2 regions of the Bacillus mexicanus genome follow, and region 2 is predicted to be linked to the other one. Evidence: a T-box and tRNA genes for the amino acid it is inferred to sense, from the RefSeq annotation. Region 2 holds a T-box; the other holds one or more tRNA genes.
What was found. The T-box of region 2 lies ahead of tyrS (tyrosine--tRNA ligase). A T-box ahead of a tRNA ligase gene usually reads a tRNA of that ligase, here a tRNA-Tyr.
Positions count from the first base shown of each region.

Region 1 (8,046 bases), on a different contig from region 2:
GTGAGGTGTATGTTTTTTAAATCCTCAGCTCCTGCTTCTTCACTATCTTCAATTCCTTCGGTCGCCTGCAAAAATGCTTTGGGGCCGCCAGCCATGATTCCGATGACCTGGTCTCGGCTTACGCTATAGGTGGGAGGACATTCGACGGCATCCATGACACCGAGTCTTCCGCTTGTACCGGCGCCTATGTAGATGAGCCGGCCTCCATTTTGAAACGAGTCGTACGCGCAGTCTACAGCTGTTTGAATGTCGGGGAGAACCTGCTGTACGGCAGCAGCGACTTTCAAATCTTCGTTGTTGATCATTTTGAGGATACCGAGAGTGTTTGCCTTGTGAATGTCGGTTGTTTGGCTATTGCGGGATTCCGTTGTAAGACGGTGAAGGTCTAATGGTTTTGACATGAGGATGCCCCCTGCTTCATCGTATATTCAATATTTAGTATATTCATTTCTGTTGTGATATTTCAACTATGTTTTTATAGTATTGAAATTTTATTTCAATACGTCTATAAGAAATAATGAAGAACTAGCTGTTCTCCAAGCGGTCCGATTCTTCTCCTGCCTTTATCAATGAACCCGCATTTCATATAAAGGTGCTTTGCGCGAGTGTTCAGATGGTTGACGGCCAGAATCATTTCATCGCACCATGGAAAATAACCGCTCACAAAAGAGGGAAGCAGAAGCATTGCTTTTTTCGCATAGCCTTTTCCTTGATGAACAGCATTTAAAGAAAGAGAACTTAGCAGTAAGGCAAATGGATTGTTAGAATAGGGCTCAAGCGTTTCTTTTGATGTATGTAAAATGAAAAAACCGATTGGCAGATTGTCGTTTAAGATGACAACCGGATACCGGTCCCGTATGCTCAGGGCCTGAGTCAGCACCTCTTTGGGGAGAGAGGTAAAGCGTTTGTCATCATTATTTAGCTTGAATGATTCAAGCTCTGATAAGTGTTCGGGCTTATAGAAGGATAAAGAAATGTCTAGAGTCATGTGGAGACCTCCTTACAATATATCGTCTAGCTGATTTTCGGAAATAACGCGGTAGCCTGCTTGTTTTAACAGAGCGGCAGTTACTCCGCTGCCGGGGGTTTTTTTCCGGTAAATGTGCCATTATAGATAAAACCGCTTCCGCATGATGGGCTGTTTTCTTTTAATATGATGGCAGAGGCATTGATTTCTTTTGCGTAAGCTAATGTTTTAGATGCGCCTTCCATATATAATTTGGTTACATCTTCACCGGAAGCTGTCACGATTTTTGCGGTCCCATTAAGAACATCCTCACCGGTGCCTCCGATGATTTCAGCAGGTTCACGGGGAGTTGAGAAGCCGCCGAGGAGCTCAGGACATGCCATGACTGCTTTCTTTTGATCGACAAGTTTTCTGATTTTCTCTGATGCTGCATGTGAGCCGTTATATCTGCATTCAATGCCCCCAAGGCAAGAACTGACTAGAATCATAGTGGTTTCCCCTCTCATGCTTTGCTTGTCTCTATCATAAAATAAATGAGGAATGGCGGAAGGCTTTTTCAGTTAAAAAAGGAGTTAAAAAGTTTGAAAATAAAAAAATTAATTTTTCTCTTTACAAACATGCATTAACCTGTATATAATAACTTTTGTCAGCTCGACGAGAACACAAACGGCCCGTTGGTCAAGCGGTTAAGACACCGCCCTTTCACGGCGGTAACACGGGTTCGAATCCCGTACGGGTCACCATTTGGAGGATTAGCTCAGCTGGGAGAGCATCTGCCTTACAAGCAGAGGGTCGGCGGTTCGAGCCCGTCATCCTCCACCATCTTGCCGGTGTAGCTCAATTGGTAGAGCAACTGACTTGTAATCAGTAGGTTGGGGGTTCAAGTCCTCTTGCCGGCACTGTTTTCTCACATGAATATGGAGGGGTAGCGAAGTGGCTAAACGCGGCGGACTGTAAATCCGCTCCCTCAGGGTTCGGCAGTTCGAATCTGCCCCCCTCCACCATTATTGGGCTATAGCCAAGCGGTAAGGCAACGGACTTTGACTCCGTCATGCGTTGGTTCGAATCCAGCTAGCCCAGTCACAGACACCTTTGACCAAAAGGTGTCTTTTTTCTATTTTAAAATAATTTCAACTTCTAACTGTTCAGTCTGTATAATAATTTTAAAAATATGTTAAGGTAGTTTATTCACGAATTACCATCTACACCCTGCCAAAAATTTGTTAAACTTATTTTATAAAAAATTGAAACCTTTTGAAACGAAGCTCGTATACATACAGACCGGTGAAGGCAGAGGTTAGATAAATATGGAAATAATGATTAAAAAAAGAATTAAACAAGTCAAAAAAGGCGACCAAGATGCATTTGCGGACATCGTAGATATTTACAAGGATAAAATTTATCAGCTTTGCTACCGTATGCTTGGCAATGTGCATGAGGCGGAAGACATTGCACAAGAGGCTTTTATCAGAGCGTACGTTAATATCGACAGTTTTGATATTAACCGGAAATTTTCAACTTGGCTTTATCGAATCGCGACCAATTTAACAATTGACCGTATTCGCAAAAAGAAGCCGGATTATTACCTCGATGCAAAGGTGGCTGGTACAGAAGGTCTGACCATGTATTCGCAAATTGCCGCAGATGGAGTTTTGCCAGAAGATGAAGTAGTGTCCCTGGAACTCTCGAACACGATTCAGCAGAAAATTTTAAAGCTTCCTGACAAATACAGAACAGTCATCGTATTAAAGTATATCGACGAACTCTCATTAATTGAAATCGGCGAGATCTTGAACATTCCTGTGGGAACTGTGAAAACACGTATCCATAGGGGCAGAGAGGCTCTTAGAAAACAATTAAGAGATCTTTAAGTGGGGTGATGAAATGAGCTGTCCTGAACAAATTGTGCAGCTTATGCATATGCATCTTGATGGAGATATCCTTCCAAAAGATGAACAGATATTAAATGAACATCTGGAGACATGCGAGAAATGCCGAAAGCATTTTTACGAGATGGAAAAATCGATCGCGCTCGTCCGGAGCACATCGCATGTTGAAGCCCCCGCGGATTTTACCGCTAATGTCATGGCGAAATTGCCGAAGGAGAAGAAAAGAGCCTCTGTGAAAAGATGGTTCAGAACCCATCCTGTTATCGCAGCTGCTGCGGTATTCATCATTTTGATGGGCGGAGGTTTTTTTAACAGCTGGCATAATGACCAAAACTTCAGCGTATCTAAGCAGCCGAATCTTGTGGTGCAAAACCACATCGTGACTGTGCCGGAAGGTGAGACGGTCAAAGGCGATGTGACTGTTAAAAACGGAAAGCTGATCATTAAAGGCAAAATAGACGGGGATGTAACCGTTGTAAACGGCGAAAAGTATATGGCCTCTGCTGGACAAGTCACCGGTCAGATTGAAGAAATCAATCAATTATTCGACTGGACATGGTACAAGATGAAGTCTGCGGGTAAAAGTGTCGTCAAGGTATTACACTCGGATGAAAAAGAGTAAAGCGAACAGCCGCTTTGCTCTTTTTTTTTATGGGCAGAGAGGGGTGGCACATTTCACTTGCCAAATCGAAATGTGGTATAATGGGCTCGCTATGTAAAGTACATATGCGTAACACGTTAAACACAAAATACGAAATGACTGAATTCTTGGAGGACGAGGAAATGGCTTTTGAGGATATCCCTTTTTTGCAGTACCTCGGCAATGCCGTTGATATTCTCCTTGTTTGGTATGTGATATATAAATTGATTATGGTGATACGCGGCACGAAAGCGGTTCAGCTGTTAAAAGGAATTGTCGTGATCGTGCTTGTCCGTATGGCCAGCCAATATTTGGGCCTCAGTACGCTTCAATGGCTGATGGACCAAGCGATAACATGGGGATTTTTAGCAATTATAATTATTTTTCAGCCTGAGCTGAGAAGAGCGCTTGAACAGCTTGGCCGCGGGCGCTTCTTTTCAAGGAGCGGCACACCTGTAGAGGAAGCGCAGCAGAAAACGATTGAAGCCATCACGAAATCAATCAATTATATGGCGAAACGACGTATAGGTGCCCTGCTGACCATAGAACGGGATACCGGAATGGGAGATTATATTGAGACTGGCATCCCTTTGAATGCCAAAGTCAGTTCAGAGCTTTTGATCAATATTTTTATCCCAAACACCCCGCTTCATGATGGTGCGGTGATCATGAAGGATAATGAGATCGCCGCCGCTGCGTGTTATTTGCCGCTTTCTGAAAGCCCGTTCATTTCAAAAGAACTGGGCACGCGGCACAGAGCAGCTGTCGGGATCAGTGAAGTAACAGACAGTATGACAATTATTGTGTCTGAAGAGACCGGCGGCGTCAGTGTGGCGAGGAATGGCGATCTTCACAGAGAACTGACGGAAGAAGCGTTGAAAGAAATGCTTGAAGCCGAGTTTAAGAAAAACACCAAAGACACTTCTTCTAACCGCTGGTATTGGAGGGGTAAGAAAAATGGATAAATTCTTAAACAACCGCTGGGCTGTGAAAATTATTGCGCTGCTTTTCGCGCTCTTGCTTTATGTGGCGGTTAATAGCAATCAGGCACCAACCCCGAAAAAACCGGGTGAATCTTTCTTTCCGACATCAACGACTGATGAAGCAACACTGACTGATATTCCGGTTAAAGCGTATTATGATGATGAAAATTACGTTGTAACAGGTGTTCCGCAAACGGTTAATGTTACGATAAAAGGCTCGACAAGCGCCGTGAAAAAGGCTAGGCAGACCAAAAATTTCGAAATATATGCTGATATGGAAAATTTAAAAACCGGCACACATAAAGTCGAGCTTAAGGCTAAAAACGTGTCGGATGGGCTGACAATCTCAATTAATCCTTCTGTTACGACAGTGACCATTCAGGAACGGACGATGAAAAGTTTTCCTGTAGAAGTGGAGTACTACAATAAAAGCAAGATGAAAAAAGGCTATTCTCCAGAGCAGCCGATTGTCAGTCCGAAACATGTGCAGATTATAGGATCTAAAAATGTAATTGATCGTATTTCTCTTGTGAAAGCCTCAGTGAACTTGGAAAATGCAGATGAAACGATCGAAAAGGAAGCGAAAGTGACTGTCTATGATAAAGATGGAAATGCGCTTCCTGTCGATGTGGAGCCCTCTGTCATCAAGATTACCGTTCCAGTGACAAGCCCGAGTAAAAAACTGCCCTTTAAAGTTGAACGGACGGGAAGCCTACCTGACGGTGTCAGCATAGCGAATATTGAATCCAACCCCAGTGAGGTAACGGTTTACGGCTCGCAGGATGTGTTGGATTCTCTTGAATTTATTGACGGTGTCAGCTTAGATTTAAGCAAAATCAACAAGGATTCCGATATCGAGGCGGATATTCCGCTTCCTGACGGCGTTAAAAAAATCTCGCCGTCAAAGGTAACTTTGCATATAGAAGTAGATAGTGAAGCGGATCAGAAGTTTGAGAATGTGACGATCAAGACTGTAGGATTGAGCAGCTCGCAAAACATTGAATTTTTAGATCCTGCATCGCAAGCGTTAGACGTGACGGCTAAAGGCTCTCCCGCAAATATAAATAAACTCAAGAAATCAGATATTGATTTGTATGTGAATGTTTCAGATTTAAATGACGGGGAGCATAGCGTAAAGCTTGAAGTGAATGGACCTCAAAATGTAACCTGGTCCTTGGCTCAAAAGAACGCCAGAATTAAGCTGACGTCTAAAAAAAGCGATACTAATGATAGTGGCAATACATCAGGGAAACAGGATGACACAGATAAGCAAACGAATGACCAAGATAACAACAAGCAAAAAGACACAACGAACAATGATAAAAACAGCAATGATCAAAAACAAGACGAAGATCAAAAACAGGGTGAGGATGAATCTGCTGCAGATTCACAATCATCATCAGAATAAAAAAGGAGCGATTATAAAATGGGCAAGTATTTTGGAACAGACGGTGTAAGAGGTGTCGCTAATAGTGAGCTTACACCTGAGCTGGCCTTTAAAGTCGGACGTTTCGGCGGATATGTTTTGACAAAAGACAAACAACGTCCAAAAGTGCTGATAGGCCGCGATACACGTATTTCCGGCCATATGCTGGAGGGAGCCCTTGTCGCCGGACTTTTATCTATTGGCGCAGAAGTCATGCGTTTAGGTGTCATTTCTACACCTGGTGTATCTTATTTAACGAAAGCGATGGATGCTGAGGCAGGCGTCATGATTTCTGCTTCTCACAACCCAGTGCAGGATAACGGCATCAAGTTTTTCGGGGGAGACGGATTTAAGCTTTCTGACGAACAGGAAGATGAAATTGAACGCCTGATGGATGAATCGGAGGATAAGCTGCCAAGACCGGTAGGGGCCGATCTTGGGCTTGTAAACGATTATTTTGAAGGCGGACAAAAATATCTGCAATTTTTAAAACAGACAGCGGATGAAGATTTCACAGGCATTCATGTGGCACTAGACTGTGCGCATGGTGCAACGTCATCGTTGGCGACACACCTGTTTGCTGATTTAGATGCAGATGTTTCAACGATGGGGACTTCTCCGAACGGGTTAAACATTAATGATGGCGTCGGATCAACTCATCCTGAAGCACTCAGCGCGTTTGTCAAAGAGAAAAATGCCGATCTCGGCCTTGCATTCGATGGTGACGGCGACCGCCTAATCGCTGTCGATGAAAAGGGAAATATCGTTGACGGCGACCAAATCATGTACATATGCTCAAAATACCTGAAATCAGAGGGCCGTTTAAAGGATGATACAGTGGTTTCAACGGTAATGAGCAACCTCGGCTTCTATAAGGCCCTTGAAAAAGAAGGCATCAAAAGCGTGCAGACGGCTGTCGGTGACCGTTACGTCGTAGAAGCGATGAAAAAAGACAGCTACAATGTCGGCGGTGAGCAGTCAGGGCATCTTATTTTCCTTGATTACAACACGACAGGCGACGGATTGCTGTCTGCTATTATGCTGATGAATACTTTGAAAGCGACCGGCAAGCCGCTGTCAGAGCTTGCGGCTGAGATGCAGAAGTTCCCCCAGCTATTGGTTAATGTGAGAGTGACTGATAAATATAAAGTCGAAGAAAACGAAAAAGTAAAAGCTGTTATTTCTGAAGTTGAAAAAGAAATGAACGGTGACGGCCGGATATTGGTACGTCCTTCAGGCACTGAGCCGCTCGTTCGCGTAATGGCTGAAGCCAAGACGAAAGAATTGTGCGATGAGTATGTCAATCGCATTGTTGAAGTCGTCCGGTCAGAAATGGGATTAGAGTAACGAAGTCTATTTTTAGAGCGAACAAGACAAGCGAGATTTACATATGATAATTGTGAGACATACGGCAAGGTTGTTTAAAAAAACAATTGACCGTTTATGTCACATGCTGTAAAATCAAGCTTGTCTTGTGCTTGTTTTAAAAGACGGGATGATTGTTTCACCTATAATAATAGCGCCCGAACTAAGCGCCCGAAAAAAGGCTTAGTTGACGAGGACGGAGGTTATCGAATTTTCGGCGGATGCCTCCCGGCTGAGTGTACAGATCACAGCCGTAAGGATTTCTTCAAACCAAGGGGGTGACTCCTTGAACAAAGAGAAATCACATGATCTTCCAAAAACATGTAGGAGGGGACGGTTGAAAGTCCCCTTGAATTTTGACTTTCTTCGTCTCCTTTTACAATCTTAGGAGGAAGAAAATATGTGTGGAATCGTAGGTTATATCGGTCAGCTTGATGCGAAGGAAATTTTGTTGAAAGGGTTAGAAAAGCTTGAATACCGCGGATATGACTCTGCCGGTATCGCAGTTGCCAACGATCAGGGAGTCCATGTGTTCAAAGAAAAAGGACGCATTGCGGATCTTCGTGAAGTTGTGGATGCCAATGTAGAAGCGAAAGCTGGAATTGGCCATACTCGTTGGGCAACACACGGCGAACCAAGCTATCTGAACGCCCATCCGCATCAAAGCGCACTGGGCCGCTTTACACTTGTTCATAACGGCGTGATCGAGAACTATGTTCAGCTGAAACAAGAGTATTTACAAGATGTAGAGCTCAAAAGTGACACCGATACAGAAG
Region 1 is NZ_JBCEYV010000004.1:16,142-24,187, forward strand. It holds gene murQ (N-acetylmuramic acid 6-phosphate etherase) at 1-401, opposite strand, end outside; gene AAGG74_RS19395 (GNAT family N-acetyltransferase) at 506-988, opposite strand; partial or broken gene AAGG74_RS19400 (2-thiouracil desulfurase family protein) at 1,001-1,455, opposite strand; tRNA gene AAGG74_RS19405 (tRNA-Glu) at 1,636-1,710, shown strand; tRNA gene AAGG74_RS19410 (tRNA-Val) at 1,714-1,789, shown strand; tRNA gene AAGG74_RS19415 (tRNA-Thr) at 1,794-1,866, shown strand; tRNA gene AAGG74_RS19420 (tRNA-Tyr) at 1,887-1,971, shown strand; tRNA gene AAGG74_RS19425 (tRNA-Gln) at 1,976-2,047, shown strand; gene sigW (RNA polymerase sigma factor SigW) at 2,275-2,838, shown strand; gene rsiW (anti-sigma-W factor RsiW) at 2,852-3,478, shown strand; gene cdaA (diadenylate cyclase CdaA) at 3,640-4,461, shown strand; gene cdaR (CdaA regulatory protein CdaR) at 4,454-5,887, shown strand; gene glmM (phosphoglucosamine mutase) at 5,906-7,252, shown strand; gene glmS (glutamine--fructose-6-phosphate transaminase (isomerizing)) at 7,671-8,046, shown strand, end outside.
Region 1: it has a tRNA-Tyr gene. The T-box ahead of tyrS (tyrosine--tRNA ligase) is inferred to sense a tRNA for this amino acid. The anticodon was not compared.

Region 2 (8,046 bases):
TAGCCATAACCTTTTCCGCTCCCTTTTTCCTGAATCTGACCGGTGCCAGGAAATAAATACCTTCCTGTTTCATGAATGGATAGCGTGCATACATTGGGGTTATCGTAGAACGTAAATTGCACACCGTCCCCGTGGTGGGCGTCCGTATCAATATAAAGCACTTTGGCCCTGTATTTTTTCTGGATATATTGAATCGCCACAGCACTGTCGTTGTATATGCAAAACCCCGATCCCCTCCCCCGAAAGCCGTGATGAAGGCCTCCCCCAAGGTTGGCGGCGTGCTGGGCTCGTCCTGACATCACCCAGTCTGCGGCCGTTAAGGTACCGCCGACTAAAAGTGATGCAGCTTCGTGCATGCCGGCAAAGACAGGTGTATCCTCTGTGCCGAGCCCGTAGCTTTCTCCTTCTTCAACTGGAAGTTTTCCTGCGCCCGCAAGTTTGACAGCCTGAATGTAATCTTCCGTATGGACAAGGGCAAGCTCCTCTTCTTTTGCTAGTCTGGGACTGACAATATCTCCATCATCAAAGGCTTTGATCGTCTTGAGCAAATCGTATGTTAACAGAACCCGCTGTTGGTTAAATGGGTGTTCCTGGTGAAACATATAGGTTTGATAAGATGGAGAATAGATAAACACACTGTCTCTCATAGCAGGTCCCTTTGCTCTGACGGCCATAAGACGTGATGCCTTTTTCTTTGTAATGCCTGCAAAAATGGCAGCGGATTCATCATTTTCACACGAAAGACAAGCACTTTTACCTCGGGTTCCTCATGGGGATAGACAAGCACGCTGAGTATCTTCACTTGGAGATCTTGGCAGAGGCTGCTGATTTCTGAGAGGCTTTTTGTGATGTCGTTTACTTTTATTTCGATTTGCGAGCCCGGCTGGTCAGCACCTGTCAATTTGACAAATGTCCGCAGCAAATCGGTTTTCGTCAAAATCCCTATTAATTTTTGATGCTGCACCACTGGAAGACAGCCGATGCCATGCTCGTAGAAGACGGCAGATATTTCTTCGACAAAATCAAGCGGATGGGCGCAGACGACATCTGTTTTCATAATTGAATCTACGTTTCGTGTGAGAAATCGGCTTCGTTTGTTTTCTTCAAAAATGCTGGGACTGGCCTGTTTCATGTCTCTGTCGGTAACCATTCCGATTACACAGCGGTCTTCATCAACAACAGGCAGATGCCTGATATGAAATTCCTTCAGCTTGCATATGGCTGTTTCAAGCGTATCGGTCTTCGTTAATGTAATGACATCCTTTTTCATGATTTGCTCAACAATCATTATTTTTTCCCCTTTGTCAGTGTCATTTAATACATAAAACGATGATAAAAACGAAGCCTGTCAAATTGTTCAATTGATTCTTGGCTGACGTTTTTACCGATGCGTGCCATCAGACAGTTTGCAGGGTGGGAGCTGATTTCCGGCTCATCTGTGGCGAACCAGACCAATCCGCCTGCGTTCATCATCTTCTCCATCAGCTTCCTGTATTCCCACACATCTTTTTTCATCCCTTTTAAATCCCAATGCCAATAATATTCTGTTGTCATGACAATATAGTTTTCCATTTGTTCATCCATCATGCTGACGGTCAGAAGCGTCTTGCCGACAGACCATCCCCGATAAGCCGGCGCCACTTCAATGGCTCCGAGTTCAAGCAAATCCTCCATATTTCCCTCAGACCACCTTTCGAGCGGGTCGGGATATAAATACGTCACATAGCCGATAATGGTTTGGTTGTCTCTGGCAATGATAATGCGACCTTCGGGAAGGCCGGCAATGTCGACTAGCGCTTCATGCTGCTCGCGGGGCGGGCGAAATGCGGTTAAATCATGATGAAACTCGTAACCTGCCAAATCTTTTGGAGAGACAGGCCCTTCTATCAGTAAGGAGCCGGCTGCTGTTTTGATGTTTGCTGAATGGTATGTTTTATGATGTTCCACTGATCCACCGTCCCATCAATTCTTGTGAAAATATGTGTCTTCTTTAAGAATAACAAAATATAAAACGTTTTCAATACGGTTTATATTTTAAAAATTGAGAAGAGTGTGAATTTATACTATAATAATTGTGACAACTTCAGCAAAGGGGGATGTTTGGGCATGACTTTGAAAGCGTTACCGGCAGTGGAAGGGGATCATCATTTAAAAAATTATGAAGAAACGTACCGGCATTTTGATTGGGCAGAGGCAGAGAAACATTTCTCCTGGCATGAGACAGGAAAACTGAATGCGGCTTATGAAGCGATTGACCGCCATGCCGAATCGTTTCGAAAAAACAAAGTAGCGCTTTATTATAAAGACGCAAACCGGAATGAAAAATACACATTTAAAGAAATGAAGGAAGAATCTAACAAAGCTGGGAACGTGCTGAAACGGTCTGGAAATGTGGAAAAAGGGGACCGCGTTTTTATTTTTATGCCGAGATCACCCGAGCTTTATTTTATTATGCTTGGCGCCATCAAAATTGGCGCCATCGCCGGACCGCTGTTTGAAGCATTTATGGAGGGAGCTGTAAAGGACCGGCTTGAAAACAGCGAAGCGAAGGTTGTTGTCACAACGCCTGAACTGCTGAAGAGAATACCGGCCGACAAACTGCCTCACTTACAGCATATATTCGTAGTCGGTGAAGGGTCTCAAAGCGGCGCAAACATCATTCATTATGACGAAGCGGCAAAACAGGAGAGCACAAGGCTGGATATCGAATGGATGGACAAAAAAGACGGCTTTCTGCTTCACTATACATCAGGTTCCACTGGAACGCCAAAGGGTGTGCTTCATGTCCATGAAGCGATGGTACAGCAATATCAGACAGGAAAATGGGTCCTTGATTTAAAGGAAGAAGACATTTACTGGTGCACAGCTGATCCAGGCTGGGTGACAGGTACGGTATACGGCATTTTTGCCCCGTGGCTAAACGGGGCGACAAATGTGATCGTCGGCGGCCGTTTCAGTCCGGAAAGCTGGTATGGAACGATTGAACAGCTAGGCGTCAGCGTCTGGTACAGCGCACCGACTGCGTTTCGAATGCTGATGGGAGCAGGAGATGAGATGGCTGCGAAATATGATTTAACGTCACTTAGGCATGTGCTCAGTGTTGGGGAGCCGTTAAATCCAGAAGTCATCAGATGGGGACACAAAGTCTTTAACAAACGAATTCATGATACATGGTGGATGACAGAAACGGGCAGCCAGCTCATCTGCAACTATCCTTGCATGGATATTAAACCGGGATCAATGGGTAAGCCCATTCCCGGTGTAGAGGCGGCAATTGTTGACAATCAGGGCAACGAGCTTCCGCCGTACCGAATGGGCAATCTCGCCATCAAAAAGGGCTGGCCTTCCATGATGCACACCATTTGGAATAACCCTGAAAAGTACGAATCATATTTCATGCCGGGCGGCTGGTATGTGTCTGGCGATTCTGCCTACATGGATGATGAGGGGTATTTCTGGTTTCAAGGCAGAGTCGATGATGTCATCATGACTTCCGGTGAACGCGTCGGTCCATTCGAAGTGGAAAGCAAGCTTGTCGAACATCCGGCCATTGCAGAAGCAGGTGTGATCGGAAAGCCCGATCCGGTGCGGGGAGAAATCATTAAAGCCTTCATCGCACTCAGAGAAGGATTTGAGCCGTCTGATCAGCTGAAAGAAGAGATCCGCCTCTTTGTGAAGCAGGGTCTCGCAGCCCATGCGGCTCCGCGTGAGATTGAATTTAAAGATAAGCTTCCGAAAACCCGGAGCGGCAAAATTATGAGACGTGTGCTGAAGGCGTGGGAGCTCGATCTGCCGGCTGGGGATCTATCGACGATGGAGGATTAAAAAGGCGGCGTTGACACGGAATTTTATTTATGTTAAAAATGATATAGCTTCATATGAAAAGGTAAAGATTGAGACAAGTAGGATATCCTTACGTTCCAGAGAGCTGATGGCCGGTGAAAATCAGTACAGACGGATATATCGAATACACTCATGAACCGCTTTTGCAAACAAAGCCGGCCAGGCTTTCAGTAGTGAAAGAACGGACCTGATCCGTTATCAGGCAAAGTGATAAGGCGAATGTTTTACGTTCTCTTATTAGTAGGGTGGTACCGCGATAATCAATCGTCCCTTCGTGTAAACGAAGGGGCGTTTTTTATTTTAATCAAAAAAGGAGCTTTTTCTTATGACAAACTTACTTGAAGACTTATCCTTCCGCGGATTGATTCAGCAAATGACAGATGAAGAAGGATTAAATAAACAGCTGAATGAAGAGAAAATCCGCCTGTACTCAGGTTTTGATCCGACAGCAGACAGCTTGCATATCGGACACTTGCTGCCTATTTTAACACTTCGCCGTTTCCAGCTCGAGGGGCATCATCCAATTGCGCTTGTGGGCGGCGCAACGGGGCTTATCGGTGATCCGAGCGGGAAAAAGGCAGAGCGTACATTAAATACAGCTGACATCGTATCCGAGTGGTCCCAAAAAATCAAAAACCAGCTGTCCAGATTTCTGGATTTCGACGCAGCAGAAAACCCAGCTGTCATCGCGAACAACTATGATTGGATCGGCAAAATGAATGTAGTCGACTTCCTTCGTGATGTCGGCAAAAACTTCGGCATCAATTACATGCTGGCAAAAGACACAGTCAGCTCGAGAATTGAATCCGGCATTTCATACACGGAATTCAGCTACATGATTCTTCAATCTTATGATTTCTTAAATTTATATAGAGATAAAAACTGTAAATTGCAAATCGGCGGAAGCGATCAGTGGGGCAACATCACAGCGGGGCTTGAATTGATTAGAAAATCAGAAGAAGAGGGAGCGAAAGCGTTCGGTCTTACCATTCCGCTTGTCACAAAAGCAGATGGCACGAAATTCGGAAAAACGGAAGGCGGCGCGATCTGGCTTGATAAGGACAAAACATCGCCTTATGAATTCTATCAATTCTGGATCAACACAGATGACCGTGATGTTATCAAATACTTGAAATACTTCACATTCCTATCAAAAGAGGATATTGAAGCATATGCTGAGAAAACAGAAACGGCGCCTGAAAAGCGTGAAGCGCAAAAACGTCTGGCAGAAGAAGTGACAGCGCTCGTTCATGGAGATGAGGCGCTGAAGCAAGCTATCAATATTTCCCAAGCGTTGTTCAGCGGCAATATTAAAGAGCTTTCCGCCCAAGACGTAAAAGTCGGCTTTAAAGATGTTCCATCAATGGAAGCTGACAGCAGCCAAGAACTTTCACTAGTCGATGTGTTGGTGCAATCTAAATTATCTCCTTCTAAACGACAAGCGCGTGAAGACATTCAAAACGGGGCTGTTTACATTAACGGCGAACGTCAGACAGAAGTGAATTATATTTTATCTGCTGAAGACCGCATTGAGGACCAATTTACTGTTCTGCGCCGCGGAAAGAAAAAATACTTCCTTGTGACGTATCAATAAGAAAAAATCCTTTGCCGCTAAAGGCAAAGGATTTTTTTTGTTTAGCGCATATGAATAACAGGAAAAGAGTAAATTAGAAAGGGCAAACATGATCATCACCACCTTTTAGAAAGGAGCGCTGACCATGAATCTCATGTGCACAATTGCAAAAGAGAGGCTTCAGCGGGATTATTGGGACCAAAAGACGCGGGATAGTGTTGGCGAGCAAGAGGCAATAGACGAAACAGACGATAAAAAAACCCCCACCGCGTAGCGGCAGGGGGTTTTAACGATTAACGAGAGTAGAACTCAACGATAAGCGCTTCGTTAATTTCCGGAGCAAGTTCAGAACGCTCAGGAAGACGAGTGAAAGTACCTTCAAGCTTTTCAGCATCGAATGTAAGGTATTCAGGAACGAAGTTGTTTACTTCAACAGATTCTTTGATGATAGAAAGGTTTCTTGATTTTTCACGAACACCGATCGTTTGACCAGGTTTTACTTGGTAAGACGGGATGTCAACGCGGCTTCCGTCTACAAGAATGTGACCGTGGTTAACCAATTGGCGAGCTTGACGGCGAGTACGTGCTAAACCTAGCTTGTACACAACATTATCAAGACGAGCATCTAAAAGAATCATGAAGTTTTCACCGTGTTTACCAGCTAGTTTGCCAGCTTTGTCAAACAAAGTGCGGAATTGGCGTTCGTTTACACCGTACATGTGACGAAGCTTTTGCTTTTCTTGCAATTGCAAACCGTATTCTGATAATTTTTTGCGTTGTCCTGGACCGTGTGGACCTGGAGCGTAAGGGCGTTTTTCTAATTCTTTTCCTGTACCGCTAAGAGAGATTCCTAGACGGCGGGACAGTTTCCAAGATGGACCTGTATAGCGAGCCATAATGTGACTCCTCCTTTGGTTTTATTTTTGTGGAAAATAAAAACCGTCTGCTCTATTCGACCATGTACATTTTGTTTTCATGTATCCTCGCTCCAGCAGCAGAGAGTTACACGATACACCTTATAGATAAGGAACAAAATGAAAACATAGAAGCTGAACAAAAAGGCTGCAATATTTCACACAAAGGTCATTATATAATTTATTTGTTTTGAAGTCAACCATTCCTTCATTATCACTTCGCCGTTTATGATATAATAAACAAAAATCAGGGGTAAACTTTCAGGTGATAAAAATATGGTAAAACAAACAAAAGAACAATTATCCGCCTTTCATTCTCATATGCTCGATTTTTTATTAACGAAATCGGAAAAAGTTACATTCACCGACTCTTTCAAATGGCTTACCTCGGCTCTTCAGACCTGTTTTTCATCCCTTTGTGTTTCGCTTACACCGGCACCATCCGCCTCTGCTTCAAAACAGGCGGATGATCTAGCTTCATTTTCAGCTTCGAAAGTAAAAGCCTCGTGTTATTTGATTGAAGACACCGGCGGCAGGCGATTTCATCTGAAATGCAGGCAGGATATTGAGATGCCTGAAGGGCTTCCTGGCGTGATTTCCTCATTTCTAAACCAGTCCATAAAACAAGAAAAACTCTATAATCAAACGATCTATCAAAAAAAGATATACAAAATGACAGAGCTCTTCCATTCACTGCTGGATCAGACAGAAGTGCTGAAGCAGCTTTTAGAAAGCTTGACCCGCACGTTTTCTCTCTTTGAATTTTCCCTCTATATATCGCACGATCAAGATCAATGTTTAGGCGCTCCTGCAAAAGAGCTGTATATGGAAGGAGAAGGATCCGATTCCTTTGCCCTCAAAGTGTATTTATCCGGGGATATGTTGCGAAAAAATGAATCTGCGGCCTACATTCCGATCAAAGGGCAACAGGGAACATATGGGGTGCTGATGGCTGAGGGGACGGACGGCAGTTTTATTACCGACGACTGCCTTAATGAAATGTCACTGATAGCAAACGCGGCGGGAAAAGCGTTTGAAAATGCCCAGCTCTATGAACAATCCAAAGCAAGCATCACAAATTTGGAATTGATCAATGAAACGTCACGCCGCCTGAATCAGGGACTGACATTGACCGATACGATGAATGATCTGGCTGTAAGAATGGCAGAATCGTTTCAGGCCGAAGAAGTGGGTTTTTTTCATATAGACCATTTTGAAAAGTTAGCATTGCTCCCTGGCAGCACAGCGTTTTTTGAAGAAAAGCCATTTGATTTATATGATGAATGGAAAGAGAAGCTGTATGAAGAAAAAGGGATTTTCAACGGTAATGGCCAGTCTATTTTTGGAAAGGCCGGCTACGGCTCGCTGATGGCAGCTCCAATGATTGAGAATGACAGGCTTTTAGGCTTTGCTGTTTTATTGAAACAGGAATTGTACGCTTTTACATTTGAAATGTACAAGCTGTTTCAAGCGCTGATTCATCACGCAACATTGGCTGTAACCAACTCAATGCTTCGCGACCGCCTTGAGCATCTCGTCAAAACGGATCAGCTGACTGAACTGTATTCAAGGGCATATTTAGATGAAAAAATTCAATACAGCATGAAAGTCGACCAAAAGGGTGTCTTTATCCTGGTTGATATTGATAATTTTAAGAATGTAAATGATACATACGGTCATCAAACTGGAGACGAGATTTTAATTCAAGTCGCTTCG
Region 2 is NZ_JBCEYV010000001.1:88,635-96,680, forward strand. It holds gene AAGG74_RS00575 (acetoin utilization protein AcuC) at 1-647, opposite strand, end outside; gene AAGG74_RS00580 (acetoin utilization AcuB family protein) at 644-1,288, opposite strand; gene acuA (acetoin utilization protein acetyltransferase AcuA) at 1,315-1,947, opposite strand; gene acsA (acetate--CoA ligase) at 2,107-3,825, shown strand; T-box leader at 3,881-4,118, shown strand; gene tyrS (tyrosine--tRNA ligase) at 4,169-5,437, shown strand; gene sr7p (small protein SR7P) at 5,562-5,690, shown strand; gene rpsD (30S ribosomal protein S4) at 5,710-6,312, opposite strand; gene AAGG74_RS00610 (sensor domain-containing diguanylate cyclase) at 6,607-8,046, shown strand, end outside.